Regions from separate parts of the Paenibacillus sp. FSL H7-0703 genome, predicted to be linked through region 1. Evidence: riboswitches for the same ligand, from Rfam matches in the RefSeq annotation. Region 1 holds a riboswitch; each other region holds the start of a gene.
The links. A riboswitch is a leader RNA that binds a small molecule or an ion and turns the genes downstream of it on or off. The one in region 1 is predicted to bind cyclic di-AMP.

Region 1 (7,942 bases):
CAGATGCAGAACCCTTCGTTTCGCCAGCGCACTCGCAATGTAGCCGATCAAGTTCTAAATGATCCGCTCGTGCAGGAGTTTTGTGCTGCGCATCCTGATGTGGACGAAACACAATTGCGACTCAACATGAGCATGCTCTTTCAGTATGCCCGGGATCGTCGAAATTGCGACAATTGTCCGGGGCTGGAACGATGTCCTAACGATTTTCAGGGCCACTTTTGCAAGCTGGGCGTGGAATATCCGAATGGAACAGCCGAAATCGTGGACATTCGGACCCCATGTGCGAAGTTGGTTGCTTCCCAACATGAACAACGGGTGCGTCAGCGAATTAAAAGCTTTTATGTGGATGAACGGGCACTTCTTGAGGGATATAACGCTCTTGAGATTGCGCGTAAGGATTCACAGCGTATGCCTGCCGTTACACAGCTATTCCGTTACATTGAAGAGACGAAAAGTCAGGGTCTATCCAAAAAAGGACTGTATCTGGAAGGTACGTTTGGTACGGGTAAAACTTTTTTGATGGGCTATCTATTGCACGAGCTGGCTCTGTCGGGTCTGAACGGTGTGATCGTGTATATGCCTGATTTTGTGGAGGACTTAAAGTCCATGATTCAGGATGGACAGAAGCTGAAGGAAACGACCGAAATGCTCAAAAATTGTGATCTGCTCGTATTTGACGATATTGGTGCCGAAAATTTAAGCCCGTGGGTACGGGACCATGTGATGGGTTCCATTTTGAATTACCGAATGAACCGCAAACCTACTTTTTATACTTCCAATTATTCGTTGCAGGGGCTGGAGAAGCATCTCAGCTTTACGAGCAAGGACGGAGAGGAAATGTACAAAGGACAACGCTTGATGGACCGGATTCGTCCTTTTGTAGATGTCATTACCGTAAAGGGAAAAAATCAGCGGGGGTAAGCGTTTATCCGTCTGCTATTTTGATATCTTACAATTAAAAGACTATTGTGATATAATTAAAAGGTGTCGAAACAGACATTACAGGTTATAATAATCTTGACTTTTCTATAAAGGAGGAACATACAATGGCAATTGTTAACGTGTCCGATCAATCCTTCAACGCAGAAGTCGAAGGCACAGGAACCGTTTTGGTTGATTTTTGGGCGCCATGGTGCGGTCCTTGCAAAATGATCGCTCCTATTCTGGAGGATCTGTCCACAGAAGTTGGCGACAGCGTCAAAATCGCGAAGGTGAACGTGGATGAAAATCCAGAGTCTGCTTCCCGTTTCGGCGTGATGAGTATTCCTACCCTGATCGTTTTCAAAGACGGACAGCCTGTTGATAAAGTGGTAGGTCTGAACTCCAAAGAAGCGCTGAAAAGCATGCTTACTAAACACCAATAATCATCGCATGTGACCCATGCTCCTGCGGGGGCTTGGTGGAGCGGCCATGAAAGGTCAATGCCTCCGGTTGTAAATACCGGGGGCGTTTTTGTGTACTATTCCTATATATTATAAATAGTTAGTTGAGTAATCATTAAGAATGGAAGGAGGAACCGGGCGAATGAAACCTTATGCGGAGGACTTGCAGAATCAGGAGAAGGCGCTGGAGAACATACGGCACAAATTAGCGTTACTGCCGGATGCATCAGGCTGTTACCTGATGAAGAATAGCGAAGGCACCATTATTTATGTCGGCAAGGCCAAAGTGTTGAAAAACCGGGTCCGTTCCTATTTTACAGGTAGCCATAACGGCAAGACGCAGCGACTGGTTTCCGATATCCGTGATTTTGAATATATCGTTACAGGCAGTAATATGGAGGCGCTCATTTTGGAGTGCAACCTCATTAAAAAGTACCAGCCTCGTTATAACGTGCTATTGAAGGATGATAAAACCTTTCCGTATTTGAAAATTACGAACGAGGCACACCCCAAGCTGGAGGTGACCCGTCGCGTTCTGAAAGATAAAGCAAAATATTTTGGACCGTACCCCAATTCCTACGCGGCACATCAGACGAAGAAGCTGCTGGATCGTATGTATCCGTTACGCAAGTGTGGTGTGATGCCCAAGGAAGTGTGTCTGTATTATCACATGCATCAATGTTTGGGGCCTTGTGTGAAAGAGGTCGAGAAGGAAACGTATGACCAGATTGGTCAGGAGATTGGTTCCTTTTTAAGCGGGGGACATGAGGAAATTAAAAAGGATCTTCAGCGTAAAATGCAGGAGGCCGCAGAGGAATTGTACTTTGAGCGGGCCAAGGAGCTGCGAGATCAGATTATCAGCATCGACGCGATGATGGAAAAGCAGAAAATCACCACATCGGATGCGAAGGATCGAGATGTATTCGGTTTTTCAGTAGATAAGGGCTGGATGTGTGTACAAATCCTATATGTCCGCAAAGGTAAAATGATCGAGCGCCATATGTCGACTTTTCCTTTCTACGGTGAAGCTTACAGTGATTTTATGTCCTATGTGACGCAATATTATAGTGACAACCCGGCAGTGCCGCAAGAAATATTGCTGCCAGATTCTCCTAGGCTGATGCAGGCAGAACAGGTCAATGTCGATCAACCGGTTGCGGCAGAAACTGTACTCCACAGTGCAGCTACAACCGATGCTACCGGACAGACAGATGAGAAAGCGATACAAACGGAGACAGAGCCTTCTGCTGACTCATTGCTGGTGGCTGAAGAACGGGTAACTTATGCAGCAACAAATCAAGACCAAGTTGGTGACCAAGATACCGGAGTAAAGGAAACAGAAACCCAACTATCCGGTGGACTGGAGGACCCGAGTACGGCGGCTCTCGCTCTGGCTGAATGGTTGGATGTAAAGGTACTTGTACCGCAGCGTGGACTGAAAAAGCAAATGACAGGCATGGCGACGGAAAATGCACGTGTTGCTTTGGATGAGAAGTTTAAGCTGATCGAGCGGGATGAGGAACGGACATCCAAAGCTGCAAGCAATCTCGGACGTGCCATTGGACTGGATAGCTTGCACCGGGTGGAGGCGTTTGATAACTCCAACATCCAGGGTTCCGATCCAGTCTCAGCCATGATCGTGTTTATTGATGGCAAGCCTGCCAAGAAGGAGTATCGAAAATATAAAATCCGTTCTGTGCAGGGACCCGATGATTATGAAACAATGCGTGAGGTTATCCGACGTAGATATGAACGTGTGCTTAAGGAAAATTTGGAACGTCCCGACTTGATCGTTGTCGATGGTGGACGTGGACAAATTAAGGCGGCGACCGATGTATTGCAAAATGAGCTGGGTTTGTTCATTCCTGTGTGTGGGCTGGTGAAGGATGCCAAACATAGAACTTCCCAACTATTAGTGGGAGAGTCCTCTGAGGCCGTGACACTTGCACGCAATAGCGAAGAATTTTATCTGCTGCAACGGATTCAGGACGAGGTTCACCGTTTTGCCATCACGTTCCACCGCGAGCAACGCGGCAAATCTATGGTAACTTCCCGGCTGGACTCTATTCCAGGCATCGGCGAGAAACGGCGTAAGTTACTGCTTAAGCATTTTGGATCGCTCAAAAAAATAAGAGAGGCCAGTGTCGAAGACTTCCGGCCTCTCTCTATTGGGGATAAGCTTGCGCGTCAGATTATAGCTGCCCTTCGGGAGGAGGAGTCGTAGAATACGGCTCCTCTTTTTTTATAGGTTCAAACATAATTCGATTTGGTTTTTTAGGACTAAACCAATAAATGATGTAACCCACAATGGCTGGAAGTAAGATCCAGAATAGACCAGCGCTCACATTCACAGTGTCTCCCAGACTCATCACACTAAGTCCCATTAGAATGCTGTCAAAAATAACGTGGCTGAACATGGCGGCAATAAAGCCGTAACGCAGGAACACAAAACTGAACAGCAAACCAAGAAAAGTCAGCTCAATAGGTCTGGAAATCACCGGATAGATTGGATAAAGTGTATGTCCCAGTGCCCAAATCAGCGTGGTGATCAGACACGCAACAAAAGTATTTTTCACTATTTTTTTGACCATCGGAATACCAAACAGACGGTAGACAGTCTCTTCTCCAATACCTGCCATCCAGGCCATAATCGGCAGTAGCCATGGATAAGCCATATTGTAAGGGGATTGCGTGGCATCTGTGGTGGAGAATGTATTAAATGTGCGCTCCAGTATAAAGAACAAAATGGATTGTACCCCGAGTAAAATAAAGGCCCACAAGTAGCCAACATACATACTGCGAAGCACATACAGCCCGTAGCCCGGCTCTTTTGCACGTGGCCATGCATTCAGTCCAACCTGACGCATAAGCCCGTCACCGCCGACCAAGGAGAAGTAGAGCGCTACAGCCATGACGAAGGTAACACCAATCTGGAAAACCATAAGAAATATAAGCATGCCCTTACCGCCTGCTTCTGCTTGCAATAAAGGCAGCATGTTCATGGTCCCAGCTATACTAGCAATAAAGTATACAACGGATAGAACAATGCCGCGTACAAATGAAGTATGTCGTCGGGTGAGTGACGCATACACAATGGCAAGTACACCCAGTACAAAGCTAAATAGGGCATAACCCGCATAGGTCATCCAATTCGCCCAAAATGTTTGCTTTTCGATATAATCGGTATAGGACGACGGGGCCGAAAAGCTTTGAGTGAAGGAGCGAACATCACCGTCTTCAAAAGTAAAAGCCAGTGTAAGTACCGAGGCGCCGATTTTTTTATCGTCTACGGTATACTTTAATCCGCCTTCTTGTTCAGTGGTCGCAAGCTTCAAATCCGACGGCTTAAAGCCAAAGCGCTTGACCCATACTGCGGCCGCCTGCTCCTTGGCTTCGAGGGTCATGCCGTCCTCAGCCACACGTACAAGCCTGTTACGTGCTTGTTCATCCGTAGAAATATCAGCCTGTGTGTAATTGGTGCTGGAGGTGATTCGTTTAAAGCTAACGACCTTGCCAGTGGATAAATCCACATGAATTTGCAGCTTACTCTTCGCTGAGGATTCAGGCAGATCGACCCGAAAGGTTTCGTAAGGGTAACTCTTTTTCCATGTACGGTCGTACTGTTGAAGCAGTTTTTCTCTAGATAAATAACCGTACAAATCTGTTTCGGCCTGATAGGTCACGACGGGCTCCTCAGGCTGTGATTCAGTATAGCCCAGCTCGGAGCGGGCGAAGTCCAATGCGTGTATGACCGCTTCTTGTTTGCTGATGACCTTTGCGTTCATTACTGATTCTGGACTCGGATTGCTAAGCGAGGGAATAAGCAATTGAAAGATAAAAAAGCAAATCAGGCCAATCCCGCCCAGCAAGCCTAATTTTTTGAAGTTGGCCGTGAGCACGACCGGTTTCCCGATAGGATTCATGAGTTTCCTCCTTAATCTGTAAATAAGAACATCCATTAAAGATATCATACTGCACAGGTTCCCGCCAACAGACCAGCGATATTCATGAAAATAGAGTGAAAGCACTTTAAAGTTCCAATAAAATTAGATAAGCTGCGATTAAACGATGCCCATTCGCAAAATAAAGCCAATTTCACGTTTTTTCGGCGAAATCGGTTTTGTGATCTGGATATAGAAGGATTATAATCTTGAGGCAATGCCTATAAAATACATAGGTAATGATATACAGTTGAGCCGAATTTCTATGGGAAAACGGGGGAACCATGTTACTGGGGTGAATTTTACAACCGATCCTGCTGGATCGGAAGTGTAAATAGGGCATACTGTGCTGCCCGAATCCGTCAGCTAACCTCGTAGGCTATGAGCAGGAACCAAGTCAGGCACTCGGTTTTCCGGTGTCTTTTTTTGTGCGTATAAAAGTGTTTGGATTGGTTAGACCGCTGCGGGTGCAGATTATTCTTCCGATTGCTGTTATCCCCGGATTTTTTGATTGTATACCCCCTTTAATGGTTAAAATCCGGAGATAAAGGCAAACGCTTCGCTTCTTCAGAACAATTCTGCCCCTTTCGCTACTGCCCGCCAATAGCACAGGGGGCTGAGTAGTGCTTGACATGCATTCTTCCTGTATTCAGGGAATGCTAATTATAGTTAACTAAGGTTTGGAAAAATCAAAAAATTCAGGGGCAACGACGATCGAAAGATCAAATGGAACGCGTAGCGAGCTTACACCGTATTAAATCACTGTTTTTATAGTTTTAAGGATTAGGAGAGAAGTGATGAATAGATGAATCCCAATGCAAGCTGGCTTCGGCTTTCTCCACCGCAGATATTCGTTGCGGGCTTTGCCATTATCATTCTTATAGGTAGTTTATTGTTAATGCTGCCGATCTCCAATACAACAGGAAAGCCACTTGCGTTTATAGACGCTTTGTTTACTGCCGCCTCTGCGACCTGTGTAACCGGGCTTGTCGTAAAGGATACCGGGCTCTTTTTTACCACTTTTGGTCAAGTTGTCATCGTTGCGCTGATCCAGATCGGCGGTCTTGGCTTTATGACCATGGCTACCTTGATTGCACTGGTGTTCAAGCGTCGGATTTCCTTGCGGGAGCGTCTCATTTTGCAGGAAGCGATGAATCAGACTTCTGTAGAGGGAATTGTCGGGTTAATCCGTAAGGTATTACTGTACTCACTAGTTATTGAAGGCGTATGCGCTACGATATTCTCGGTTCGCTGGTCCTTTGATATGCCTGTAGGCAGGGCGATTTATTTTGGAATCTGGCATGCCATCTCCATGTTTAACAATGCTGGTTTTGATTTATTCGGTGAATTTCGCAGCTTGACAGGTTATGTATATGATCCGATTGTTAATTTTACCGCAATGTTTCTAATTATTTCTGGCGGCATTGGTTTTGTAGTGATGTCAGACCTGGCAGAATATCGCAAGCGCAAGAGACTGTCCTTGCACACCAAGGTGGTACTCAGCATGACGGGCGCTATGATTGTAGTCGGCACGCTCGTGATTTTTGTATTTGAGTTTACGAATCCAAAGACTCTTGGCTCGCTTGATTGGGGTGGTAAGCTACTGGGATCTTTATTCCAGTCCGTTACTCCCCGTACCGCAGGTGCCAATACGCTGGACATCGCAGGCTTGCGGCAGGCTACGCAGTTTTTTATCATCATACTCATGTTTATTGGGGCTTCCCCTGGCTCCACTGGAGGCGGGATTAAGACCACAACATTCGCCCTGCTCATTGGAGCAGTGATTTCGATGCTGCGGGGGCGGGAAGATATTGTACTGTTCAAGTACCGACTTGCGCAGGGACGAATTTACAAGGCTTTGACCATTACACTGCTGGGGTTGCTGTTCGTGATCGGGGTGACCATGATTTTGTCGGCAACCGAAGATCATCATTTTCTGATGATCTTGTTTGAGACGGTGTCTGCGTTTGGTACGGTGGGGCTGTCGATGGGGCTTACACCTGATTTAACAGTCATAGGTAAGCTGGTGATTACCCTGACGATGTTTGCAGGTAGACTGGGGCCACTCACGCTAGCTTATGCACTGGGGCCGAAAAAGGGTAAAGAATTATATCGTCATCCGGAAGGCAAAATGATTATAGGATGAATCATTTCATATACATTTCGTTGGTTTAATCATTTCAGGATTTTGCAAAATTCGATACCAGTCGCTCCGAAGTCAAGATATAGACGAACTAAACCATTTCGATCTATATCTTCTTCATTGGAAGTCGCTTATGGGATTTTTGCAAAATCCCCATTTATGAAATTGATTCAGATAAGGAGTTTTCGAGTAGATATGAAAACGCAGCAGTTTGTAGTTATTGGCTTGGGGCGGTTTGGCTCAAGCCTGGCTTTGCAATTGGTGGATATGGGGTGCGAGGTGCTAGGCATTGACCGGAATGAGGATGTTGTGGACAGTATGAGTGAGATGTTGACACATACTGTCGTGGCGGACGCTACCGATGAAGACTCGTTGCGATCACTGGGCATCCGTAATTTCGATTGTGGCATTGTTGCTATTGGTGATGACATTCAGGTAAGCATCCTCACCGCCATTTTGCTGAAGGAGCTGGGTGT
Region 2 (7,942 bases), 1.3 Mb from region 1:
GGCTGATGGTCATTTTGATACACGGCTAGAAATAAAAGGTGGTCATGAGCTTGCACAGTTGGGTGAACGCATCAATGCGATGGCCTACAACCTAGGGATGTACACGAGAAGACTGGAACAGATGTATGAAGAGAACCGTTCTGTAAAGGAGCATCTGGAATCGGTTATTAATCAGACAGCGGATGCGATTCATGTAACCGACGAGGAGGATCGCGTCGTTCGGGTCAATCATGCCTTCGAAGCTTTGTACGGCTGGACCAAGAAGGAATTGGTTGGTCGTAAGCTGGAGTTTGTACCTCCGCAGCAACAGGAGGAGTATGAATTTCAGAAGAAGAGCCTGCTTCAGGGAGAGAGCATCGTATCAAGTGAGACCCTTAGAATGCGTAAGGATGGAAGTACAGTAGAGATCAGTATGAGCACGTCACCTATTCTGGATGAAGAAGGCCAAATTTTGGGGTTTATCTGCGTGTCGCGTGATATTACGGGTCGCAACCGAATGGAGGAGTTGTTGCGCAGATCAGAGAAACTGACAACCGTCGGACAATTGGCGGCAGGCGTAGCGCATGAGATTCGTAATCCGCTAACTACGCTACGAGGCTTTCTCCAACTACAGCAGCAAAATCAAGTGTTGAATATGAAACACAACGATATTATGATGTCTGAGCTGGATCGCATTAATTTGATCGTTAGCGAGTTTTTAATACTGGCGAAGCCACAGGCAGTGCATTTTCAGAAAAAGGATGTTCGCTATATTGTGAGCGACGTGATTTCTTTACTAGATAGTCAGGCGCACCTGCTGGGCATTGTATTCAATCTTCAGGTCACGGACGAGCCTGCCCTGGTATACGCTGAAGAAAATCAGTTAAAACAGGTATTCATTAATTTACTTAAAAATAGCATGGAGGCTATGAGTAAAGGTGGTATCATCACGATTCATTTGTTCTTGGAGGGAGAAAGCGTTAAAATCTCTATACGGGATCAGGGAGCGGGTATTCCCGCAGAAATGCTGTCCAAGCTAGGAGAACCTTTTTTCACAAACAAAGAAACAGGAACAGGACTAGGACTTATGGTCAGTCAGCGTATTATACAGAGTCATAAAGGCACACTGGATATTGAAAGCACAGAGGGAGAGGGAACGACAGCCCTGGTGCAGCTTCCGATTGCCAAGCCGGAGTAACGGGTTGGGCGCAGGAGGAAGTGTGTTAGTAGAAATGGAGGGTACACAGGTTGCGCATTAACAAGTTTATCAGCGAAACCGGTTTTTGCTCGCGCCGCGAGGCGGACAAGCTGGTAGAGAGCGGCCGCGTGACGATTAACGGCGAAGTGGCTGTGCTGGGTAGTCAAGCGGAAGAAGGCGATGATGTTCGCGTGAATGGCAAGCCACTGCGCGAGAAGTCCGATCACGTCTACATTGCATTGAACAAGCCGGTGGGCATTACAAGTACAACCGAGAGCCATATTAGAGGCAATGTTGTTGATTTTGTGGGGCACCCACAGCGGATATTCCCGATTGGACGCCTGGATAAGGATTCGGAAGGTCTCATTTTACTTACCAATGATGGGGACATTGTAAATAAGATTTTACGGGCAGAAGGCAAGCATGAGAAAGAATATATCGTAACGGTGGATCGCCCTGTTATACCGTCTTTTGTGCAGGGCATGTCCAGCGGGGTGAAAATACTCGGCCAGCGGACGCTACCTTGTGAGGTGACGCGTGTATCTGAGTATGTATTCCGTATTATCCTGACTGAAGGCAAAAATCGTCAGATCCGGCGTATGTGTGCTGCCTTCGGTTATGAAGTTAAAAAACTGCAACGGCTGCGAATCATGAATATTCGGTTGGGGTCCCTTCAGAAAGGTGCCTGGCGTGACCTGACAGAGGCTGAGAAGCAGGAGCTTGGCCAGATGCTCGATTATACGCTTAGCTAGTGCCAGAGGGGCTTTGTATAGCCTACAGCGTATGATCCTCGTATATGAAAGTCCAGATTATAGGAAGCACTAAACAAAGAGGCACCAGCTGCATAAAAATGCGGCGGTGCCTTTGTTCATATAACATATGCATAATCAACCTTCATTCGAGCTTGAGGTAGGACTGATGACTTGTGTCCCGTTCTGATATTTGCGGAGAACAGATATTTCAACACGACGGTTTTTGGAGCGTCCTTGGCCATCTTGATTGCTTGCCAATGGACGATACTCGCCATAACCGATGGATACAAACTTGGTTGGATCGAGATCTGGATTGAGCAACAAGATACGCAAGAAATTCAGAGAGCGCTTGGCGCTCAAATCAAAGTTGGACGGGAACTGGCTGTTGGAGATCGGTACATTATCCGTATGACCCGATACGATAACATCATAGCCAGGGAACTGCTGAAGCATACTAGAAATAGACTTGGCCAGCTTTCTTGCTTCCGGCTTTACTTCGGCTTGCCCGGATGAAAACAAGGCATTATCGCTAATGGTGATCATTAGCTGGGATTGGTTTAGCTTGGTATTCAGCAACGGGGTCAGGCCGTTATTTTGAATATATTGATCCATCTGTTTTTTAAGCTTTTTTAAATCTTCTTCTTCCCGCTGGGCAAGCTGTTTTTGCAGTTCAGAGGTAGAAGTAGCCTTCGATTTTAAGGGTTGTGATACTTGTTCTTTATTTTTGCCCATATCCATGGATTGTGACGACGGATTCGCGGCCGAGTGATCCAGCACGCCAGTGCCGCCACTAAAAGCTGAACTCAGGGATTGAGCCATAGTTTCAAATTTTTTGGCGTCGAGCGAGCTCATACCGAATAAGACAATGAAAAGAGCCAACAGAAGGGTCATTAAGTCGGAATATGGCAACAGCCAGCTTTCGTCAGCATGCTCTTCATGCGGTTCATGTCTCTTTTTACTCACTGGAATCGCCATCCTTCTGGGTCATCGTAGCCCGTTCGGTCGGAGTCAGGAAGATCGTCAGTTTCTGACTGATGGCAATTGTCGATATCCCCGATTGAATGGAAAGCAGACCTTCGACCATCATTAATTTAAGCTCCACTTCTTTTTTGGATAACCGTTTCAGCTTGTTGGACATCGGATGCCACAGAACATAACCTGTAAAAATACCGAGCAACGTCGCAATGAAGGCTGCTGCAATGGCGTGAGAGAGCTTTTCCATATCACTAAGGTCAGCCAGAGCGGCGATCAGACCTACAACGGCACCGAGTACCCCGAGCGTTGGAGCGTACATACCGGCTTGGGAGAAGATCAGTGCGCCAGAGCGATGTCGATCCTCGGTAGCATTGATATCCTCCATCAGAACGTCCCGTACGAATTCCTGATCATTGCCGTCAATAATCATTCGCATGCCGCCACGCATAAAGGGATCGTCGATTTCCTCTACCTTAGACTCCAAGGCGAGCAGACCTTCACGACGGGTAATGGATGCCCACTCGGTAAACGTACCGATGAGCTCTTTGCGGTCTAACAGTTTTTGTTCGGTGAAAATAACCTTGAACAGCTTCGGAATCCGTTTGATTTCTGCCATCGGGAAGGCCATAAATATACTCGCTGCCGTTCCGACGAAAATAATCATGTAAGCAGCGGGATTATTGACCAAATTGACGACCGGAGCGCCTTTTAAGATCATCCCGACGACCAGTGACACAATCCCGAGCACAAGTCCGATAATGGTTGAAATTTGCATGATACACCTCATCCATGAGAATAGATTTTGAATCCTTTCATGCCGCCGGGGTCGTCCTTGCCCCAAGCGCGTCATTACAAGACGGATTATAGTATTTATCGACAAAACTCTCTTTTTTGTTAAGTGCGAATTTCCGGTATAATAAGGTGATTATGTATTGAATGGCGGAACCATTGGAGGAAATGGCATGGGAGTAAAGCATGGGCGTGAGTATGAACAAATTTTGAACGATTTTACAGAGGCTGTGGGGCGCATCCCAGATAGCTATGAATTTTTTGAGATGGAAGCAGAAGATTGGGACAGGCTGGACCCGGCGGGACGTCAGGAAGTCAATGAAGCTTTGGCAGAAGACTTATTTTATGCACTGGGTACAGAGCCCACAATCACTGTAGGGAGTAGCGTTGTGATCTATGAGCCGGAGCAGCATCGCATCTATGTACTTATTGGGGACGAGGAGCTGATGTCAGTCCCTTTGATTTGAGGTCCGTCTTATGGATTTATCAACGGGGCCGTGGTAATATGTACACCAATATATCGTAGTTTTGGCCGTATTTAAGCGGTCGAAAGGCTTCCGTATAAACGGGGAGGAGTTCGTAACATGCCTTTTACACAAGAAGAGATTGAAGCACATCTGGAGAAACTGGAGGGCTGGGAACTGGAGGAAGGACGTTGGATCGTTCGAAAATATAATTTTTCCAGTTTTATGAAAGGGATTGCATTCGTGGATGAAGTTGCCGCTATATCTGAAGCATTCAATCATCATCCATTTATTACGATTGATTATAAGACCGTGACTCTGCGTTTGACCTCTTGGGACGACGGCGGTATTATGGCCGTGGATATTAAGGAAGCCCAACAATATAATGAAGCTTTTGAAAAAATGCGCAGCAGTCATTGAGCTTGTAATGATCTGTCGTATGATGATAAAAGCGCCTTCGCTATACAACATCGTGGTTGTATGCCGAAGGCGCTTTTATCATAGAATCTGGGTTGGGTGCTCGGGACGATATACCATACAATAAAATGGTTTTTTGCCATCAGGAGTCTGGCGTTCATAGGTATCTGTAAGCTCAAATCCAGCCGCCTTGTAGGCCCGGATAGCGCGCCCATTCCAAGTGAGCACCTCTAGATCAATTTCATTCTTCGGGTTGCGTCGTTGAGCTTCCTCTGCAATGGCACGGACAAAATCAGAGCCTTTGCCATGTCCGCATCTGTCAGGATGCATTCCAAGACCTAGCCGGGTCACACCGATCATAGGAAAATATTGAGCAAATCCCGTCAGTTTGTTCTCTTTATCCAGTACGGCAACATATTGCTCTTGGCGAAGCGTGGGACTTCCGAATTCGACTTCAAGCGCCTTCATTTGTTCCCAGGGGAGCCAACCGTATATGTTATAAGGTGGATCATAGTGCCACTCACAAATTGCAGCCGCTTGATGCTCGTCCATCGGTACGATCCGATAGTTGGATATTGAGGCCGGCATGTGTTCCATCCTCCTTTTACACAGGTACTTCAATCATTAACAACAGATTGTAGACAAGTTGCAGAGGAATGGCAAGCGTGTTTATTTCATACCTAAGTCGGGTATACATTCAATAAGAAGGAATTACTGCTCATATGCTCCCCCAGCGGTGACGGTAAAACCGACGATGTTCGCTACAATTGAAACCTTTTGAGGTCTCAGTTCGTCAGTAAAGATAATAATTGCTGATGTTGTGGACATAAAAAACCGCAATTCGATTCCGGCCAGAATCAAATTGCGGCTAGGGTTAGCTTGCTGTGCGTTAGTTATTCTACGTTATCGTCATCAGGAATGTCTGAAGCTACAGAATGGTAAGCGTCTGTGCTCATAATTCTTTTTGCACCGACATAGCGGTTAGCGTAATAATTTTCGTTCAGTGAGCTAACTACTACACCACGTGAAGTCGAGGAGTGGGCAAATTTCCCTTCACCTACGAAGATACCTACATGGGAAATGCCTCTTCCTGTGGTGTTGAAGAACACCAGGTCCCCAGGTCTCATTTCATCGCGGGATACAGAAGATCCCATTTTGAATTGTGATCCGGATTGATGCGGAAGTTTAATTCCCAGTTTGTTGTATACGTACATTGTGAAGCCGGAGCAATCGAATCCCTCGAGTGTAGTGCCTCCGCTTCTGTAGTTCGTTCCTTTGGCATCTTGAATGACCTGGTCCATCTTAGAGTCTGCATATGCACTGCCGCCACCGAATGTAAAAGATGTAAAGGCAATGGCAAGACCCATAGCTGCGATCGTTAGCTTCTTCTTCAAAAAAAATATACCCCTTCCAATGCCTGCGAGGTTAGCTTAAGGATTCGGTAGAAGGTTCCCCTATGACCACTCTGTTGCGAGATCAATTCACCCAAACTGGTTCCCCCGCTTCCTAGGTGCCAGGAATTAGGCTTAACTTAAGATGTGCACCTTGGAGAGCAGTATTCACAATAACGTTATTTTTGAGATAAAGGTTACAATAAAGATTACAAAGTTGTTACTATCAGTTCACTGCGATTATTGTAACAAAGACGGCTGGCTTTGGCAAATGTTTCATTGCAAAAAGTTACAAAAAAAATCTGCTCCTAATGTCCCAGGAACAGATCTTGTTAACAGTATTCAGTTATGTGTCGTTTGCGCGAGTATGAATCAAGGTTTTTCGACAGACGGAAATGAAGTAAAAAACATAAAGGCAGGGCTTAGCTTCTACTAGAGATATCGGTATGCCATAGTCTGTACTGCGAACTGATATGCCACAGCCTGACCAGACTAGTAACAAAATGATACGATTGCTGGAGAATGAGCGCCAGCATGCCAGTCCAAATCATCGCCACGGTGCCAAATAGACCGAAGACCAGCAGCACACAAGCACCGAGCAAAAGGGATATACCGACAGCTGGGAGGAGCCGGCGAAAGAAGGCGAGCAGGGACGATAGTATGGCGTGACCACCGACAGTACCCAGTTGCATATACAGGATGCACTGCCGAATGAACCATCCGTATGCCATCCATCCAATGACATAGGGCAATAAATGCAGCAGATAAGAGGAAGATTGAAGTGCTCCTGCTACAATAGGGTAGAGTCTCGGTACTACCCAAAAGGCGGGAAGCAGCAGCAGTCCCAACTCGATGGTGTAATACAACAGCGACGACATGCCATGGCGTTTCATACCCTTGAAAAAGGACAGGCTTTGCGGTTCAGTCGCATCGGTATGCAGACTTTGATATATTCCGGCTCTAATGAAGGGAGTGATCAGTATGCGTAGTACAGTCGCCCCTAGTAGTATCCACAAATACACATGTACTTCCCGGCTGTCCATCAGAGCAATCTGACTCTCCATCCAAAATAAGGTCTGTCCCAGCTCGTTTTGACCCTGATCAGGATAACGGAGCAATAGCGGGATAACGGCAGACTGCACCAGCCGATAGATAAACACCCCCCACAGTAGTCGATACAGAAATAAAATGATAACGATATAGAATCGTATGCGCACCAGCGCCCAGCCCTCTTTTATAACAGTCCGCATCTATAGACACCTCACCATGACAGACTTCCAAGCAGTGTCTCCAACAGCTTGGTTACACTTACACTCCAACGGGTTTGTTGCTTTTCGTCCAATTCGGCTTTTAGGCTATTGTTAATATGCTTGTTCTCCAGTGCAATGGTATATAAGGGATCAAGGGTTACATAGGAAACGGGAGAAGTACTTTTGATCCGAAAAGTTGTGCTTTTGCCCGCGCCGTCCCAAGCCTTGAATATCGTGGTACCATCCTTGAAGGTAAATTGGACAGGGATCTTGGGATAATCCGCCCCTTTTTTGCTGACCGTCACGACTGCTTCATATCCATTCTCCAGCTTGTGGTTTGTGATGTGATCCACTGAAAAGTCCGCCATCTGGCCGTCATATACATACTGTTCAAAATAGTGGCTCCATGAGCGTCCGGTGACTCTCTCCACGATACGTTGAAAATCCATTGAGGACGGATGCTTAAATCGGTACGTCTGGACGTAGGTCCGCATAATGCGATCCATTTTTTTCATACCCACCTGACGTTCAATGCCCCGTAGGACCAGCTTGCCTCGAGAGTAGGCATTTTGCGCGTACTCAGCAGCTGAGCCGTACTTCCATGACTCACGGTTTAGCGGCTGTGGGGAGGCTACCTGTCCCGATTGTAATGGCAAGTTAGGGGTAAGCCCATATTCTTGCTCCATAAGCCGCTCCTCTGCATAGGAGGTGAAGCCTTCATCCAGCC
Region 3 (7,942 bases), 1.2 Mb from region 1:
AGGATTTCATATATGCAACGTGTATTACGGACATTTGCGAACGGAAGGCGATTGCCTCTTCTGTCTGTCATTTTTGAATAAATAAAAACAAGCCGTAGGAGCAAGATGCCTACGGCTTTTTTGTAAGGAAGTATGAGTGAAAAGCGATTTTGGTTATAAAAGATGGGAGAGCACTATGTACGAAAATGAAAAGAAGTCTGAACGAATTGATGATCTGCTTTCACATAATTTGCGCATTATCCAAAGTGATGAAGTATTCAGCTTCTCGATGGACGCGGTCTTGCTGGCACGTTTTGCCGGTATTCCGCAGCGTGGGAAGATTCTGGATTTGTGTACTGGCAATGGGGTTGTCCCGCTGTTGCTAACGACACGAACAAAAGCGTCTATTGAAGGAATTGAGATTCAACCACGTTTGGCAGATATGGCTAGACGTAGTGTCAGCTTGAATGGATTAGAAGCAGCAATTCAGATTCGGGAAGGGGACCTACGTGAGCTGGTTCACACCACGGGGCATGGTGTTTATGATGCGATTACTGTGAATCCCCCCTATATGCCGCTAAATGGTAGCGATATCAAGCTGAATCCTCACCAGGCAATTGCCCGTCATGAAGTGAACTGCACACTCGAAGAAGTCATTCAGGCATCCACCCGGCTTGTACGTAATGGGGGAAAGGTATCTATGGTTCATCGCCCGCAGCGGCTGGGTGAGATTATAACCTTGATGCGTAAACATAGTTTGGAACCCAAACGAATACGTTTTGTTCACCCAAGAGTTCATATGGAAGCCAATATGGTACTAGTTGAAGCATTACGTGACGGCAAACCGGAGGTTCGTTTGTTGCCTCCGCTCATTGTATATCAGGAAAATGGGAATTATACTCAGGAAATAAGAGATATCTATGGAGAAGTAAGCAAGGGGGATTCTGTGTGAAAGCAGCTGTACAAAAAAGCTTTAGTAACAGCGAAGAAGAACGGGGAAAGTTGTATCTTGTTGCGACACCTATTGGAAATCTGGACGATATGACCTTTAGGGCGATTAACACCTTAAAATCATGTAGTATTATCGCTGCTGAAGATACACGGCAGACACGCAAACTGCTCACTCATTTCGAAATTACACCGGATATGCTCTTCAGTTATCATGAACATAATAAGGCTGCTAGTGGGCCTGAACTGATACGTTATATAATAGAAGGAAAAAATTTGGCACTGGTTAGCGATGCAGGTCTACCGGCCATTTCTGACCCTGGTTCGGATCTGGTCAAACTGGCACTGGAAGCGGAAATTAGCGTCATTCCTATCCCAGGAGCAAATGCGGCACTATCGGCTTTAATTGCCTCAGGACTGGATACAGAAAGGTTTACCTTCGCTGGCTTTCCACCACGGGAGAAAAAGGACCTAGAGAAGCTGTTGCTATCGTTTCAGGTATCTCACGGCACAATTATTTTTTATGAATCGCCTCATCGTATTGTGAAGACATTGATGGTGTTGAAGGAAACATTAGGTTCACGCAAAGTGGTGCTTGCGCGTGAGCTGACCAAGCTGCATGAGGAATGGGTGCGGGGAACCGTGGAGCAATGCCTTGCTAAACTAGAGGAGAATCCGCCGATTGGTGAATATTGTCTGGTGGTTGAAGGGAAAGACGAAGAGGAAGAGGAACAGGAGCGTCAGGCATGGTGGCAGTCTTTATCTTTGGAGTCCCACGTCGCACATTATGAGGCAGAGGGACTCACACGCAAGGATGCAATGAAGCGTACAGCCACAGATCGTTCAATCTCCAAGAGAGATGTTTACAATGCACTCTTATGAATATCTGCCTAAACAAAAAAGGGCCTTCCAACGGTTGGGTTCAAACCGTGGAAGGCAACAAGGAGTATATATGAAAAAGGTTAGAATTAACAATATCTGATAAGTCTATTATATACTAAAATTCTCAGTTTGTCACAGGTGTTGGGATTTCAGAAATGCAATCTTGGCAAACAATTTTTCCTTTGAAGTAAATTACGTTCTCAGCATTGCCGCAGAAGATACAAGCTGGCTCGTATTTTTTAAGCATGATGCGTTCGCCATCAACATAAATTTCCAAAGCGTCTTTCTCTCCGATTCCCAGGGTACGGCGCAATTCGATTGGAATAACAACACGTCCGAGCTCGTCAACTTTTCTTACAATACCAGTGGATTTCATCATAATAAATCAGGCTCCTCTCGCCGTTTAAAATAATATAAGTGTCATGATTCGACAAAATTTTCTCTTTTCTGATATTTACTATACCAACGATTCCCAAAACAGTCAACCTTAAAAATGTAGTAACAGTCTGATTATGCAAAAGTATTTAGATTAAAGAGCTTTACTTGTGTGTATTGCCTTATCTTATTGATGATTTATTCAGTTTGTCGATTTGGAAATGTCGAAAAACTATAATTCGACATATTACGACAAATAATGTCGAATGAGGGAAACCATTTAGGATTTTATTGTATTTTAATCCATTATTCCGAATATTAAAGGAGCTGATATCTTGCACCAGCCACTCAGTGAAGAAAAAGTTTTTAAAGACCCGGTACATAATTACATCCATGTTCAGGATACTGTGATATGGCGGTTGATCAACACGCCGGAGTTCCAACGTTTACGGCGCATACGGCAGTTAGGCACGTCGTATCTTACGTTTCATGGAGCGGAGCATAGCCGGTTTTCACACTCATTGGGCGTATATGAGATTACGAGAAGTATTATTTCTCAATTTGAACGTGGAGATTTCCCGGATTGGCCGAAGGAGGAAAGGCTGGTTGCTCTGTGTGCAGCTCTATTGCATGATGTGGGGCACGGCCCATTTTCTCATTCAATTGAGGAAGCCTTTCATATGAACCATGAGGATTGGACATGCCGCATTGTACTGGGAGACACGAAGATCAACGCTGTGCTACGGCAAGTCGACGAGAAGCTTCCACAAAAGGTGGCTGCGGTTATAGCCAAAACGTATGATAAACCGATTGTTGTCAACCTGGTAACCAGTCCGCTAGATGCGGATCGTATGGATTATTTGTTGCGGGATGCTCACTCGACAGGCGTCAACTATGGCACGATTGATTTGGATCGTATTTTACGACTGCTGCGTCCTCATAATGGGAGAATTGTTGTGAAGGAATCAGGTATGCATGCAGTAGAAGATTATTTAATGTCACGCTACCAGATGTATTGGCAAATTTATTTTCATCCTGTAACACGCAGCTCGGAAATCCTTTTACGTAAAATTTTCAAGCGAGCAAAGGAATTGTTTAAAAACGGATATGAGTTTGGATTTCTGCTGGACCCGTTGCCGGATCTGTTGAAAGGAGATCTTACAGTAGAGCAATATCTGATGCTCGACGAGTCATTAATCCAGACCGTATTTAGCCAGTGGAAACGAGAAAAGGACGAGATTTTAAGTGATTTGAGCAGCCGGTTTATGGACCGTAGATTGTATAAATATGTAGAGATTGAAAATATGGATACAGATACCATTGACAGTATTCGAGAAGCTTTGAAAGAGGCTGGTTTGCACCCTGAATATGATTTTGAAATTGATTTTCCGACAGATCTTCCTTATGATGTGTTTCGGCAGGGTGGCTCGACGGACAACCAGATTTTACTGCTTGGACGTCAGGGCGAGGTGAGTGAAATATCCGAAGTTTCGGAAATTGTGCGCTCAATAAGTGGTATTCACCGAGGGAAATATCATATGTATTTTCCCCAGAATAAATTGAACGCGGTAAAAGACAGGCTTCCTGCCGAAATAAGGAATTATTTTGTCAAAGAATAGACAACTATATAGAAATGTAAGTAAAAAAAGGAGATGTAAACCTTGGATTTATTCGACACTCATACTCACTTGGATGCGCCACAATTTGACGAAGATCGTGAAGAAGTTATAGCACGTGCTGTCGAATCAGGAGTAACGCGGATGATCAATATCGGATTTAATCGTGAGACCATTCCATCCACCATGAAATTGGCCGAGACGTATGATTTTATTTATGCGGCAGTTGGATGGCACCCACAGGATGCTATTACAATGCAGGAGGGCGATCTAGAATGGATTGCATCGTTATGCAGTCATAAAAAGGTTGTAGCCATCGGAGAGATCGGTCTGGATTATTATTGGGATACATCACCGAAGGATGTGCAGCATCGGGTGTTTCGAAATCAAATTGGTCTGGCTCGTGAGCTCAAGATGCCCATTGTTATTCATAACCGGGATGCCCATGAAGATATTGTTAAGATTTTGCGCGAGGAAAAAGCGAGTGAGATTGGTGGAGTCATGCACTCCTTTTCGGGTAGCTGGGAGACAGCCAAAATGGTGCTGGATATGGGATTTCACCTTTCCTTCGGTGGTCCAATAACGTTCAAAAATGCCAAGCAGCCAAAAGAGGTGCTCGCACAGGTGCCGCTGGACCGTCTGCTCATTGAAACTGATGCTCCCTATCTGACGCCTCATCCGTTTCGTGGGAAGCGAAATGAGTCTGCACATGTGAGACTGGTAGCAGAGGCTGCAGCCCAAATCAAAGGGATTACAGTGGAGGAATTAGTGTCAATAACGACCCGAAATGCCCTGGAACGATTTGACATTCAGTGAAAAAGTGAAGAAATCGATCAAAATAAAGAGATAGACGAAGCTAATCATGAATTTGTTGCAGGAAACTCGAGAATATTACAATATTTTAACCGAATATTTTAAAAAATGTACTTGAAACCTGCTTTACAACATGCATAGAAACAGGATATCATCTTTTCAGTGAATTGTTGTTTGAATGTAAACATCAACAAGTCATTTCATGAACCAGTCTCGCTGAGTCCCTTTTACAGGGAACGGGGGAACCGATATGGCTTACAGTACGTCCGGCGTATGTGCAAGAAGGGAACGTCTCTTCCGCCAGCCGGCTCGACCTAAATTCTTTTCCCGGTAGGGATTGAACAGGTGGAGGAGCCGTATTTCGATTTCTTTCTGGGTCTTTGGGGTGAATGTGAAGGCGACCGCCATGAGCGGTTGACCCAAGCTAGGGCGACTCTCTACGTCCGAACCCGACAGCTAACCCCGTAAGCGTAACAAGAGAGAAGCCATCTCGTGCATGAGTTTTCCCGCATATTCACACATGCCGGAAGCCACGAAAGAGCTCTCTAGTCTCTTTCTCTGGCTTTTTTTGTTGTGAATAAAAGAAAATCTGTCATCATACTGTGGTTAAACAGGGGAGGACAGCATGCCGCGAAGACGGGTACATGGTGCAGGACAGTCGTAGTTTGGGCTTGTCTTGTAGAAAATCTGTTATAGTCACGTCAAATCTCAACTATGTCTTACTCCAGACGGCGGGCTATGTAAGGAGGACGGAGGAAATGGGCATTTTCCAAAAAAAGGATACCCATGAGTCACGCTCATCCAGCATGTCTTACGTATTGCGTTGGAAGCAAGAGAATGTGCGCCAGGCTGCTTTGGTTGCTATTTTTCTAATCGCGCTAACGATTATGATTTCAATTCTGATGTACACGCAATCTAAAAAACAAGTCTTTTTTGTCATCGATGGCAAGGCGTCTGCGGTAGAAACCCGGGAATCCAAGCTTCAAGATTTGCTGAGCGAGCATTCCATTTCACTTCAGCCGCATGATACAGTTTCCATGCCGCTAAATGGAGCAATACAGGATGGCGATCGCGTAGTCATTAAACGTGCCAATCAAGTCAAAGTATCTTCAGGCAATGAGACGAAAAAGCTGTACACAACAGAAAATACAGTAGAAGGTGCCATTCGTACCTCGGGCTATAAATTATCATCAACGGATAAAGTTTATCCTGCGTTGGATGCCTCTGTTTCGTCTAACATGGACATAAAAATCGTCCGTGTGAAGAAACAGCAGGTCGAACAGAAAAAACAGGTGCCTTATCAGGTCATCAAAACGGCCGATCCGAGTCTTTATAAAGGCGATAATCGGGTCATTCAAAGCGGCAAATCGGGTGTGGTCGTCCAGCACGTTCAAAAGGTATATCATGATGGAAAGTTGGTATCCAAACAGCTGGTTAACAAGGAAGTTGCACAGAACCGTGTGGATAAGGTCATTGCGGTAGGAACGAAGAAAAAACCGGTCGTTCTTGCTGCTTCCGTCGGTCCCAATGATGCGGTTGAGGCAACAACGGTTAGTTCGGGCAGTGCTGTCCGTAAAGCAGGCGTAAATTTTAAATATAGCAAAGTTTTACAAAATGTCTCCATGACGGCGTATTCCTCACAGGAGCCAGGTATCGGTACACGTACTGCATCCGGCGCACGTGTCACGGAAGGACGCACCATCGCGGTCGATCCGAGTGTAATTCCAATCGGCTGGTGGGTGTATATCGAAGGGGTGGGCTTCCGTCGTGCGGAGGATACCGGTGGCGCGATTAAAGGCCACAAAATCGATGTGTATTATGAGAGTTTGAGCCGAGCCAACCAATTTGGTCGTAAGCACGGTAAAACCGTATATGTTATCGGACCGGTAAAGCCTGAAATCAACTAAAACAGGTTGTGTATGTTGAGGGCAATGCGATAGTATTAACAACATAGTTATGCCATGCTAAGAAGAGGATATCCTCTTCTTATTTTGTTTTCAAAAGCAGGGAAAGATAAATATAGCTTGCTGTGTAGCAGTGGAGGGAAACGCAAATGATCAAGGAAGTGATCGTGGTAGAGGGCCGGGATGATACGGTGGCCATTCGCCGCGCTGTTGAAGCGGATACGATAGAAACTGGCGGCTCCGCCATTAATAAAATGACGCTGCGTAAAATTGCATTGGCGCAGGAGCGGCGGGGGGTCATCATTTTAACCGATCCCGATCATGCAGGGGAGCGCATCCGTAAGATTATCGCTTCCAAGGTACCCGGCTGCAAGCAGGCCTTTATACCCGAGGCAGAAGCGACGCGTAAAGGAGATATTGGCGTGGAGAATGCCTCACCAGAAGCGATCAGACACGCTCTTGCACGGGTCCATACGACAGTGGAAGGCGCCGACCCGCTGATTGAGTGGGCGGACCTGATTGATGCTGGACTCATCACCCATCCCAATGCTGCTGCACGCCGTATGGCCTTAGGGAATGTGCTGGGTATTGGTTATTGTAACGGAAAGCAGCTACATAAACGGCTCTCTGTATTTCAGATCAGCCGCGAGGAATTTGCCGGGGCGCTGGCACAAATTGAAAGTGAAGGATTGTGATGTCCGTATGACAGGGATTCAAGATATAGCAACACCGCGGCGTACGAAGGAAATTATTCAACGGCACGGTTTTTCGTTCAAAAAGAGTTTGGGACAAAATTTCCTGATTGATCAAAATATTCTCAATAAGATTGTAAATGCTGCCGGATTGGATGAGACGAAGGGTGCACTTGAGATCGGTCCTGGGATTGGCGCTTTGACCGAGAAGCTGGCGCAATCGGCTAAGGCAGTTACCGCTGTCGAGATTGACCAGCGGCTGCTGCCAATTCTCGGAGAGGTGTTGGCCCCTTACGAGCATGTGAAGGTACGTCATGGAGACGTGCTGAAGCTGGATTTGCGAGAGGTGTTCGCAGCCGATTTTGCAGACGTGAGTAAAGTAAGTGTCGTGGCTAATCTACCGTACTATGTTACTACACCGATTCTGATGAGGCTGCTGGAGGACAAGCTCCCTCTGGAGAATATCGTCGTTATGATCCAAAAAGAAGTGGCTGAGCGCATGGCTGCGTCTCCTGGAACGAAGGATTACGGCAGTCTGAGCATTGCGGTGCAATATTACAGCGAACCTGAATTAGTCTGTACTGTGCCGAATACAGTATTTATTCCCCAGCCGAATGTGGAGTCTGCAGTCATCCGGCTGCGTGTACGGGAAGCCCCTCCGGTGGAAGTGGTGGATGAGAAGCACTTCTTTGAAGTGGTTCATGCTGCTTTTGCCCAGCGTCGTAAAACCATC
Region 4 (7,942 bases), 4.3 Mb from region 1:
ACTACTGAACATAGGCACTCTATTCATAATCGCGCATAGCATAAAATATCGTTTTAGCTCATGCCAGCGCCAATCATATTCTTGCTTCGTCAGCTCTGGGTGGGCTTCCATTACACGACCCCTTACGCTATGAGCATAGGAGGCGGGAATGGATTGCTCCAGTAGCTGCATCAGCTCTGTAATCTCTGGATGACGCTCCTGTGTAAGGGACGAAGGAGAAGGGGAACTGAGGAAAAAAGCATTCCGGCGCCGTGTTTTTCTGTTTCCCCGGTTCCTGCGTATTGCACGGAATATAAACCAAAAAATGATGAGGTCCACCACAATAAACAACGTCCAAAAGCTGCTCATACTATCCATGATGGCTGACTACTCCTTTCTGAAAGAACACGGAATTAAGATTTAGCGTTCGTTATTCAGCAGAGCGAATTCTTTTTTTATCTGGCCTAGCAGTTCAGGATTCGTGATTACATCGCAAGCAGTCCATGCCAAAGTTCTCGCAGCCAGCAGCATTCCTTCCATGGCCCGGTCCTGCATCGCCAAATCGCGGAATTCTGGTGTATGCAAGGCATGCTTCTCGTCAATAACTTGAATGTAAGGATGGATAGCAGGGCAATGAAGCGATACATTTCCGATATCCATGGAGCCGTGATCTTCGCCTTCCGTTATATCTTCTTGTGAAATGCCAGCCTGCACCAAATTTGCGGTAAACGCATCGGAAAGTACACGGTTCGTGACCATTTCATCATAAGAAGTCTCATAATTGGAGGTCTCCAAACGACACCCGGCCTGTAAAGCAGCTCCTTCAGCAATTTGAATAACACGGCTAGTCAGCGGGTTCAGTTCTTGACGAGTAGCGGCTCTCACATAAAATTGGGCTGAGGCGTAATCAGGAATAATGTTGGCTGCTTGCCCACCCTGGTTAATGATCCCATGGATACGCACTGTACTTTTTACTTGTTGACGGAACGCATTGATGCCATTGAACGTTTGAATCACAGCGTCCAGCGCGTTAATGCCTTCGTGCGGGCTGGCAGCCGCGTGAGCAGATTGACCAAAAAATTCGAATTGTACCGCATCAATCGCCAGTGATTTGCCTGATTTTTCGTAACGGTCATAAGGATGCGTCATAAGCGCTATGTCGCAATCATCAAACAACCCGGCAGCGGCCATCGGGACCTTTGCACCGCGTGTTTCTTCGGCAGGTGTGCCATATACCCGTACTTCTCCACCAGTTTCGTCGATGATCGACTTGAGGCCGACGGCAGCACCGGTACTCATCATACATATCAGATGGTGCCCACAGGCGTGTCCTAGACCTTTCAGAGCGTCATATTCTGCCAGAAAAGCGACAACCGGTCCGGGTTTTGCGGATTTGTAAGTTGCAATAAAGGCTGTTTCTATGCCCAATACCGGTGCCTGGACCTCAAAACCGTGAAAAACCAGTTCTTCTTTTAAACGGGTAGCGGCCAGAAATTCCTCGTTTCCAAGTTCAGGATTTGCGCCAATATATAACGAAATGTCCTTAAACCGTGGGGCATGCTGCTCAATTGTCTTTTGAATGGTCTGCTTAAAATCCATGCTGAAAACTCCTTTATATAAACTGTAATGTAGGTACTGCGTTAGGTATGCTGAAATTGTACTATAACATTCATTGCATAATCATGCATATTCATTTATAATGACACAATCTTATTTATTATAAAGAATTTAAGGAGAGAAAAAAAGATTGAAAAAGGCATATCGTTTTACCGCCCTGGTTTTGTCGGCGGTTATCTTGCTGTTGACTGGTCTTCCCATGCTCACTGCATACGGAACGGAAGCAAAGCCACAGAAAAAACTTGTAGTGGGCATGAGTGCCGACTTTCCGCCGTATGAGTTTCATAAAGTCATTAACGGTAAGGATACCATTGTTGGGTTCGATGTGGAAATCGCCAAGGAAATCGCCAAAGATTTGGATGCGGAGATGGTCCCTGAGGACATGAGTTTTGACTCTTTGCTGCCTGCTTTGCAAAGTGGTCGTGTAGACTTGGTACTGTCCGGTATGACACCGACGGATGAGCGGAGAAAGAGCATTGATTTTTCAGATGTATATTATCGCTCCAAGCAAGTCATTATGGTACGTCCAGAGGATAAAGACAAATATCCTACGATGGATGCTTTGAAAGGCGAGAAGATTGGCGCACAAAAAGGGAGTATTCAGGAAGAAATTGCTCAAAAAGTACCCAATGCCACTGTAACCTCACTGGACAAAATATCCGATCTGGTACTCCAGCTGCGGACCCAGCGTATCAACGCTGTTGTGATCGAAGATACGGTTGCTAAAGGATACACGTTAGATGGTACCGTAACACTTGCCAAGGCCGTGCCTGAGGATGCCGGAGCAGAAACAGCTGTAGGTATACGCAAGGGGAACGCAGAATTGCTTGCCTCTGTAAATAAAACGTTGGCTCGCCTGAAAGCGGACGGGTCGATTGAGAAGTTTTCCACAGAAGCGAGCGCGCTCTCTGCAGATCGACAGGTTTCTTCTAATAACATCGTAGATATTTTTTGGAAATACCGCAGTTTTTACGCTACGGGTATCGGCTACACTCTGTTGCTGTCTGCACTCGGAGTACTGTTTGGATTTATCATTGGTCTGATCGTATCCTTGCTGCGGATGAGCGGTATACGCATCATTGAGTGGTTAGGTACCACTTATGTGGAGATCCTGCGTGGCACACCTATGCTGGTGCAACTCATGATCATTCACTACGGGGTTGCTTTGACGCTGGGTGTCAATTTTACCCCACTCCAGTCTGGTATAATCACATTGTCTCTGAATAGTTCAGCATATCTGGCTGAAATTTTCCGGGCAGGTATCCAGGCAGTAGACCGTGGACAGATGGAGGCTGCTCGTTCGTTGGGTATGGGACGCGGTAAAGCTATGCGTCATGTCATTTTGCCGCAAGCGTTTAAATCTATTTTGCCTGCTATCGGTAATGAGTTTATTACGATCATTAAAGAATCATCCATTATTTCGACCATTGGGATGGTGGATATTATGTATCAGGCCCAGGTCATTAAGAACATCACCTACGAAGGATTAAGTCCGTTCGTAATAGCAGCCGCTATTTATTTTGTAATGACATTCAGCTTGTCTAAGCTGCTGGGTTTATGGGAAAGGAAGTTGAGAGCCAGTGATCACCGTTAAACAACTGCGTAAATCGTTCGGTAAGAATGAGATTTTAAAAGGCATTGATATAGATATAGCCAAAGGTGAAGTCGTCGTCATCATCGGTCCCAGTGGTTCGGGGAAGAGTACGTTTTTGCGTTGTATGAATCTGTTGGAACAGCCTACAGACGGGGAGATTTTATTTGAGGGCGAGCCGATTACAGCTCGTGGCCATAATATTAATGTAACCCGGGAGAAGATGGGGATGGTGTTCCAGCATTTTAATCTTTTCCCGCATAAAACAGTGTTGCAGAACCTGACACTTGCCCCAACACAGGTTAGAAGACAGTCAGGGAAGGAAGCGGAAAAAATTTCGCTAGAACTCTTGCGTACCGTAGGGCTTGAGGATAAGAAGAATACCTATCCGAACCAGCTATCCGGAGGACAGAAGCAACGTATTGCGATTGCGCGTGCTTTGGCCATGCAGCCGCACGTAATGCTGTTCGATGAGCCGACTTCTGCATTGGACCCTGAAATGGTTGGAGAGGTTCTGGATGTAATGAAGAAGCTCGCCGAAGGCGGCATGACAATGGTAATCGTGACGCATGAAATGGGTTTTGCCCGCGAGGTGGGCGATCGAATTATCTTTATGGATAACGGTCAAATTGTAGAGCAAGGTACACCAGAGCAGGTATTTGGCACTCCAAGCCATGATCGCACCCGTGATTTTCTTGCCAAAGTATTGTAAGGAAGTGCTGATATAATCTATAAAAAAAGCCCTCCGTTTGACGGAGGGCTTTTTTCCTTTTTGTCACCATTTCCCCATACTTTCGTAACAAATATCGATTTCTTGATGACAAAATTGTAACGAGTATAGTATGATGTTCAAGGTTCCCAACATTTTCATGCGGATAAGGTTACAAAATTGTGATATTATGCAGTAAGCCAAAACTTACCGGGACAGCATGTGGTTATGACAACCGCTGAATGCTGGGCCCAAACTATGGGAAGTGCGGGGGACGTAACAACGGCAGTCATTCCGATACGTCATAAGACGATGTGGAATATGCCTAGGGGTGAATTGCACAAGCATAGGGCTTCTCCTGAGTCCGAATCCGACAGCTAACTTCGCAGGCATAACAGAGGAGGTACATATCTTTGAAACATCTAAAACATATTGGTAAAACGATGAAATTTGCGGTGCTTGCCGCAGCTATTGCAGGGCTGGCACAGACAGCTGGAGTAGCGGATGCTGCTTCGCTTCACACTGCCAAAGAGGGCGATACCTTCTTTTTACTTGCTCAACGTTATGGAGTATCGGTAGACGAGCTAACGAAGGCGAACCCAAACATTGCCTCCAACAATATATATGCAGGTCTGCAAATTAAGGTGCCTGACGAAAAAAGTGTGAAGGCAGCTTCGGATTCGAAGCCGCAGCTTCTTACGGAGAAAGCACCAGCAAATGAGGGGCCAACGATTGAAGCATGGGGTAAAACATTCAACTATAGCAAAATAGTTGACGTTAAGGCTTCTGCGTATTCTGCTGCAGCTGATGAGAATGGTAAATGGGGAGCAGTGGACTACTACGGCAATCCGCTTAAACTAGGTACAATTGCGGTAGACCCGAACGTCATTCCGATGGGCACGAAAGTGCTGGTTACAGGCTATTCCCACCCAGGTTTGCCGGATCATTCTTTTGTAGCTGTCGCTCGCGATCAGGGCAGCGCCATTACAGGAAAACGGATTGATATCTTTATTCCTGGTAACAAATCATTTGTGAACGACTTTGGATTTCAAAATGTGAAGCTGTACGTTATTGATAAATAACATTGTACGTATATAAGTTTAATTAAACATAATATATATTATGTAAACTTAATACCTGTACACTACCGCATATAACTAGGTCGGACTCTTATTAGGTCCTATCCGTAAAAAAAGGCTGTCTTGATGAGCAGAAAACTTCTGCTGGTAAGACAGCCTTTTTACGTTGCTTTAGCTTGTAGCTCAATCATAAACATATTGTTATTTCCGTTCCGAGGTATGGAGTAGCCGGGGGACTGTCACAAATTTGTAGCCCTTAGCTTTTAGAGAGTGAATTAGACCCGGCAGAGCTTGGACAGTGCCTTGCAAGTTGGAACTTTGACCTCCACCTGCGTGCATTAAAATAATAGAGCCAGGCCCGGTAGCTGGGATCACATTGCGCTGAATTTGTGTTTTACTTAGTCCCTTCCAGTCGAGAGAGTCTACATTCCAATTGACAATCATATAGCCATGACGACGTGCCCATTGGATTTGAGGCTCCGTGATTTCACCGTAGGGTGGACGAATCAACTTGGGGCGAAAACCTGCGCTGGCTTGTAAAATACGTTCTGTTTTTATAATCTGGTTGCGAAAGCGTTCTGGTGTGGCCTTCCTAAAATCCGGATGAGTATAGGAATGGTTTCCTATAGCATGGCCTTCACGGATAATACGGCGTATGATCCCCGGATGCTTTTCCGCACGGTGACCGACGATGAAAAAGGTGGCTTTGATGCCATTGGCGTGTAATACGTCCAAAACCTGCGGCGTATACCTAGAATCGGGCACATCATCAAAGGTTAGGGCAATTTGGCGGGTGTGTGGGCCGCACATTTTAAAAATGTCCGCATGTTTTTTACGCAGCATTGCTAATGTAGGAGTAGCACGATCTGTGCTCTGTTGTTGTACAGAAGAAGCAATAGCTGCTTCCTTGGGATGGGGCGTTCCGATGTTGGGAGGCGCATCCGCGTGAACGGGTAAACTTGAAAATGCTAGTAACAGTGCCAAGCATGGCAACACTCCCCTGTACGGCATATGTATCCCCCCTTTCCGTGCAGTGGTACCTAGTGGTGCTCTCGACTATTATGTACCTGTCCTATTAAAAATATGCTGGTAACCAAGTTCGGCTCATAAACGACTGGAAAAAAGTCCACGATGAAACGATTATCAATGAAGATGATGGAGCTAAACGTACATATTCTCTTAAACATGACCGAAAACAGGAGCATTTTCTCAAGTTTTAGCCTTACAACGAATTCGGTATACCGTGACAGCTGGTGTATAATGGGGATGCAATTCATAATTATACAGACATGGAATTGAAGGAAGGATGGATAAAAGTGACCGACTTGTTTACTCCTTATCAATTAAAGGGGCTTTCTTTAAAAAATCGGATTGTCATGCCCCCGATGTGCCAATACAGCGTGGAGGCCAAGGACGGAAATCCAACGGATTGGCATCATGTCCATTATGTGAGCCGGGCAGTAGGAGGCACTGGACTTATTATTGTGGAAATGACAGCGGTTCATCCAGATGGACGTATTACGGATCGTGATTTGGGTATTTGGTGTGACGAACATATTCCTGCATATCGTAAGATTGTAGAGGAAGTCCACAAGTATGGTGCCAAAATTGGCATTCAACTAGGCCACGCTGGACGCAAGGCTGAAGATGCTGAGCAACCTGTGGGTCCGTCCTCCATTCCTTTTAGCGAACGCTTTAAAGAGCCCCGCGCCTTAAAGACAGCTGAAGTCAGGGAACTGGTTCAGGCATACAAAGAAGGCGCGCGCCGCGCGGTGGAAGCCGGTTTTGACACGGTCGAGATACATGGCGCTCACGGCTATCTGATCCATCAATTTCATTCGCCTTTAACAAATACCAGAGAAGATGAATATGGGCAGGATTTGTCACTGTTCGGTGTTGAGGTCATACATGCTGTTAAAGAGGTTCTTCCTGCTGATATGCCTGTGCTTATGCGGATATCTGCTAAAGAATACGTCGAGGATGGATATAATGTGGAATACATAACAGGCGTAGGGGAACGATATCGTGATGCAGGTGTGGACATTTTCCATATCTCTTCTGGTGGTGAGGGTCCGATTGGTTCTGGCGGAGGCCCGTCTGCTCGTGCCGGCTATCAGGTGGATTTGGCTCATACCATCCGTGAAAAGCTGAATGTACCTGTGATTGCTGTTGGCTTACTGGATGATTATGAGGACGCCCGTCGGGTTGTTCAGCAAAAAGAAGCTGATTTGGTAGCAATAGGCCGTGCCATGCTGCGTGATCCCTATTGGGCGCTGCATGCATCGCGGGAGCTAAAAGTACAGGCCGACATCCCGGAGCCTTACTTGCGCGGCTTTTAGATATTTTTGAAACCCTCTTTGCAAAGCTTGCGTAAACATGTGTACAGAGCTTAAAATTTAAGCATTCAACTCTAGGAGGAACTTCACATGTCTATTTTCAAACGATTAAGAGATCTTACGATGTCCAACATTAACGCCATTATCGACAAGGCAGAAGATCCAATTAAAATGACGGATCAATACATTCGTGATATGCAAGAGGACCTGGAAGATGCAGAGAAAGCGGTAGCCGCTCAAATTGCTATTGAAAAGAGATTCAAACAGCAATACGAAGAACAGGCTGCTTTGGTAAAGAAACGCGAAGAACAGGCACATACCGCTGCAAAAGCGCAAAATGTAGATCTGGCGCGTCGTGCGCTGGAAGAAAAGAAATCTGCTGAACAAAAAATGAACGAGTTCAAAGCTGGTTACGAACAGAATAAAGCTGCAGCCGATAATCTACGTGGCAAGCTGGATGAAATGCGCAGACAGCTGACAGAAATGAAAAACAAGCGCGAAACACTGGTTGCCCGTTATAATGCAGCTAAAGCGCAAACCGAAATTAACAAAGCTATGAACGGTTTTAGCTCTGATACGGCAACTGCCGGATTGAAGCGTATGGAAGAAAAAATGCTGCAAGCAGAAGCAC

Region 2: it holds a riboswitch for cyclic di-AMP, as region 1 does, so the genes downstream of both, MHB46_RS13715 (C40 family peptidase) here and MHB46_RS19915 (TrkH family potassium uptake protein) in region 1, are expected to answer to the same signal.
Region 3: it holds a riboswitch for cyclic di-AMP, as region 1 does, so the genes downstream of both, MHB46_RS14130 (G5 domain-containing protein) here and MHB46_RS19915 (TrkH family potassium uptake protein) in region 1, are expected to answer to the same signal.
Region 4: it holds a riboswitch for cyclic di-AMP, as region 1 does, so the genes downstream of both, MHB46_RS00700 (3D domain-containing protein) here and MHB46_RS19915 (TrkH family potassium uptake protein) in region 1, are expected to answer to the same signal.

The regions. Positions count from the first base shown of each region.
Region 1 covers NZ_JBBOPF010000001.1:4,460,017-4,467,958, forward strand. The annotation lists gene dnaI (primosomal protein DnaI) at 1-921, shown strand, start outside; gene trxA (thioredoxin) at 1,047-1,364, shown strand; gene uvrC (excinuclease ABC subunit UvrC) at 1,525-3,606, shown strand; gene MHB46_RS19910 (CPBP family intramembrane glutamic endopeptidase) at 3,575-5,305, opposite strand; cyclic di-AMP (ydaO/yuaA leader) riboswitch at 5,567-5,719, shown strand; gene MHB46_RS19915 (TrkH family potassium uptake protein) at 6,129-7,469, shown strand; gene MHB46_RS19920 (potassium channel family protein) at 7,662-7,942, shown strand, end outside.
Region 2 covers NZ_JBBOPF010000001.1:3,111,164-3,119,105, reverse strand. The annotation lists gene MHB46_RS13750 (PAS domain S-box protein) at 1-1,177, shown strand, start outside; gene rluF (23S rRNA pseudouridine(2604) synthase RluF) at 1,228-1,929, shown strand; gene motB (flagellar motor protein MotB) at 2,065-2,892, opposite strand; gene motA (flagellar motor stator protein MotA) at 2,885-3,679, opposite strand; gene MHB46_RS13730 (hypothetical protein) at 3,867-4,160, shown strand; gene MHB46_RS13725 (4a-hydroxytetrahydrobiopterin dehydratase) at 4,278-4,577, shown strand; gene MHB46_RS13720 (GNAT family N-acetyltransferase) at 4,656-5,162, opposite strand; gene MHB46_RS13715 (C40 family peptidase) at 5,468-5,968, opposite strand; cyclic di-AMP (ydaO/yuaA leader) riboswitch at 5,974-6,111, opposite strand; gene MHB46_RS13710 (hypothetical protein) at 6,388-7,215, opposite strand; gene MHB46_RS13705 (M1 family metallopeptidase) at 7,227-7,942, opposite strand, start outside.
Region 3 covers NZ_JBBOPF010000001.1:3,218,391-3,226,332, reverse strand. The annotation lists gene yabA (DNA replication initiation control protein YabA) at 1-85, shown strand, start outside; gene MHB46_RS14155 (tRNA1(Val) (adenine(37)-N6)-methyltransferase) at 176-931, shown strand; gene rsmI (16S rRNA (cytidine(1402)-2'-O)-methyltransferase) at 928-1,809, shown strand; gene MHB46_RS14145 (AbrB/MazE/SpoVT family DNA-binding domain-containing protein) at 1,934-2,188, opposite strand; gene MHB46_RS14140 (HD domain-containing protein) at 2,520-3,803, shown strand; gene MHB46_RS14135 (TatD family hydrolase) at 3,846-4,616, shown strand; cyclic di-AMP (ydaO/yuaA leader) riboswitch at 4,818-5,100, shown strand; gene MHB46_RS14130 (G5 domain-containing protein) at 5,372-6,520, shown strand; gene rnmV (ribonuclease M5) at 6,667-7,212, shown strand; gene rsmA (16S rRNA (adenine(1518)-N(6)/adenine(1519)-N(6))-dimethyltransferase RsmA) at 7,220-7,942, shown strand, end outside.
Region 4 covers NZ_JBBOPF010000001.1:151,034-158,975, forward strand. The annotation lists gene MHB46_RS00680 (hypothetical protein) at 1-357, opposite strand, end outside; gene MHB46_RS00685 (M20 family metallopeptidase) at 400-1,578, opposite strand; gene MHB46_RS00690 (ABC transporter substrate-binding protein/permease) at 1,727-3,190, shown strand; gene MHB46_RS00695 (amino acid ABC transporter ATP-binding protein) at 3,177-3,899, shown strand; cyclic di-AMP (ydaO/yuaA leader) riboswitch at 4,135-4,303, shown strand; gene MHB46_RS00700 (3D domain-containing protein) at 4,310-4,978, shown strand; gene MHB46_RS00705 (polysaccharide deacetylase family protein) at 5,177-5,986, opposite strand; gene MHB46_RS00710 (NADH:flavin oxidoreductase/NADH oxidase) at 6,292-7,314, shown strand; gene MHB46_RS00715 (PspA/IM30 family protein) at 7,402-7,942, shown strand, end outside.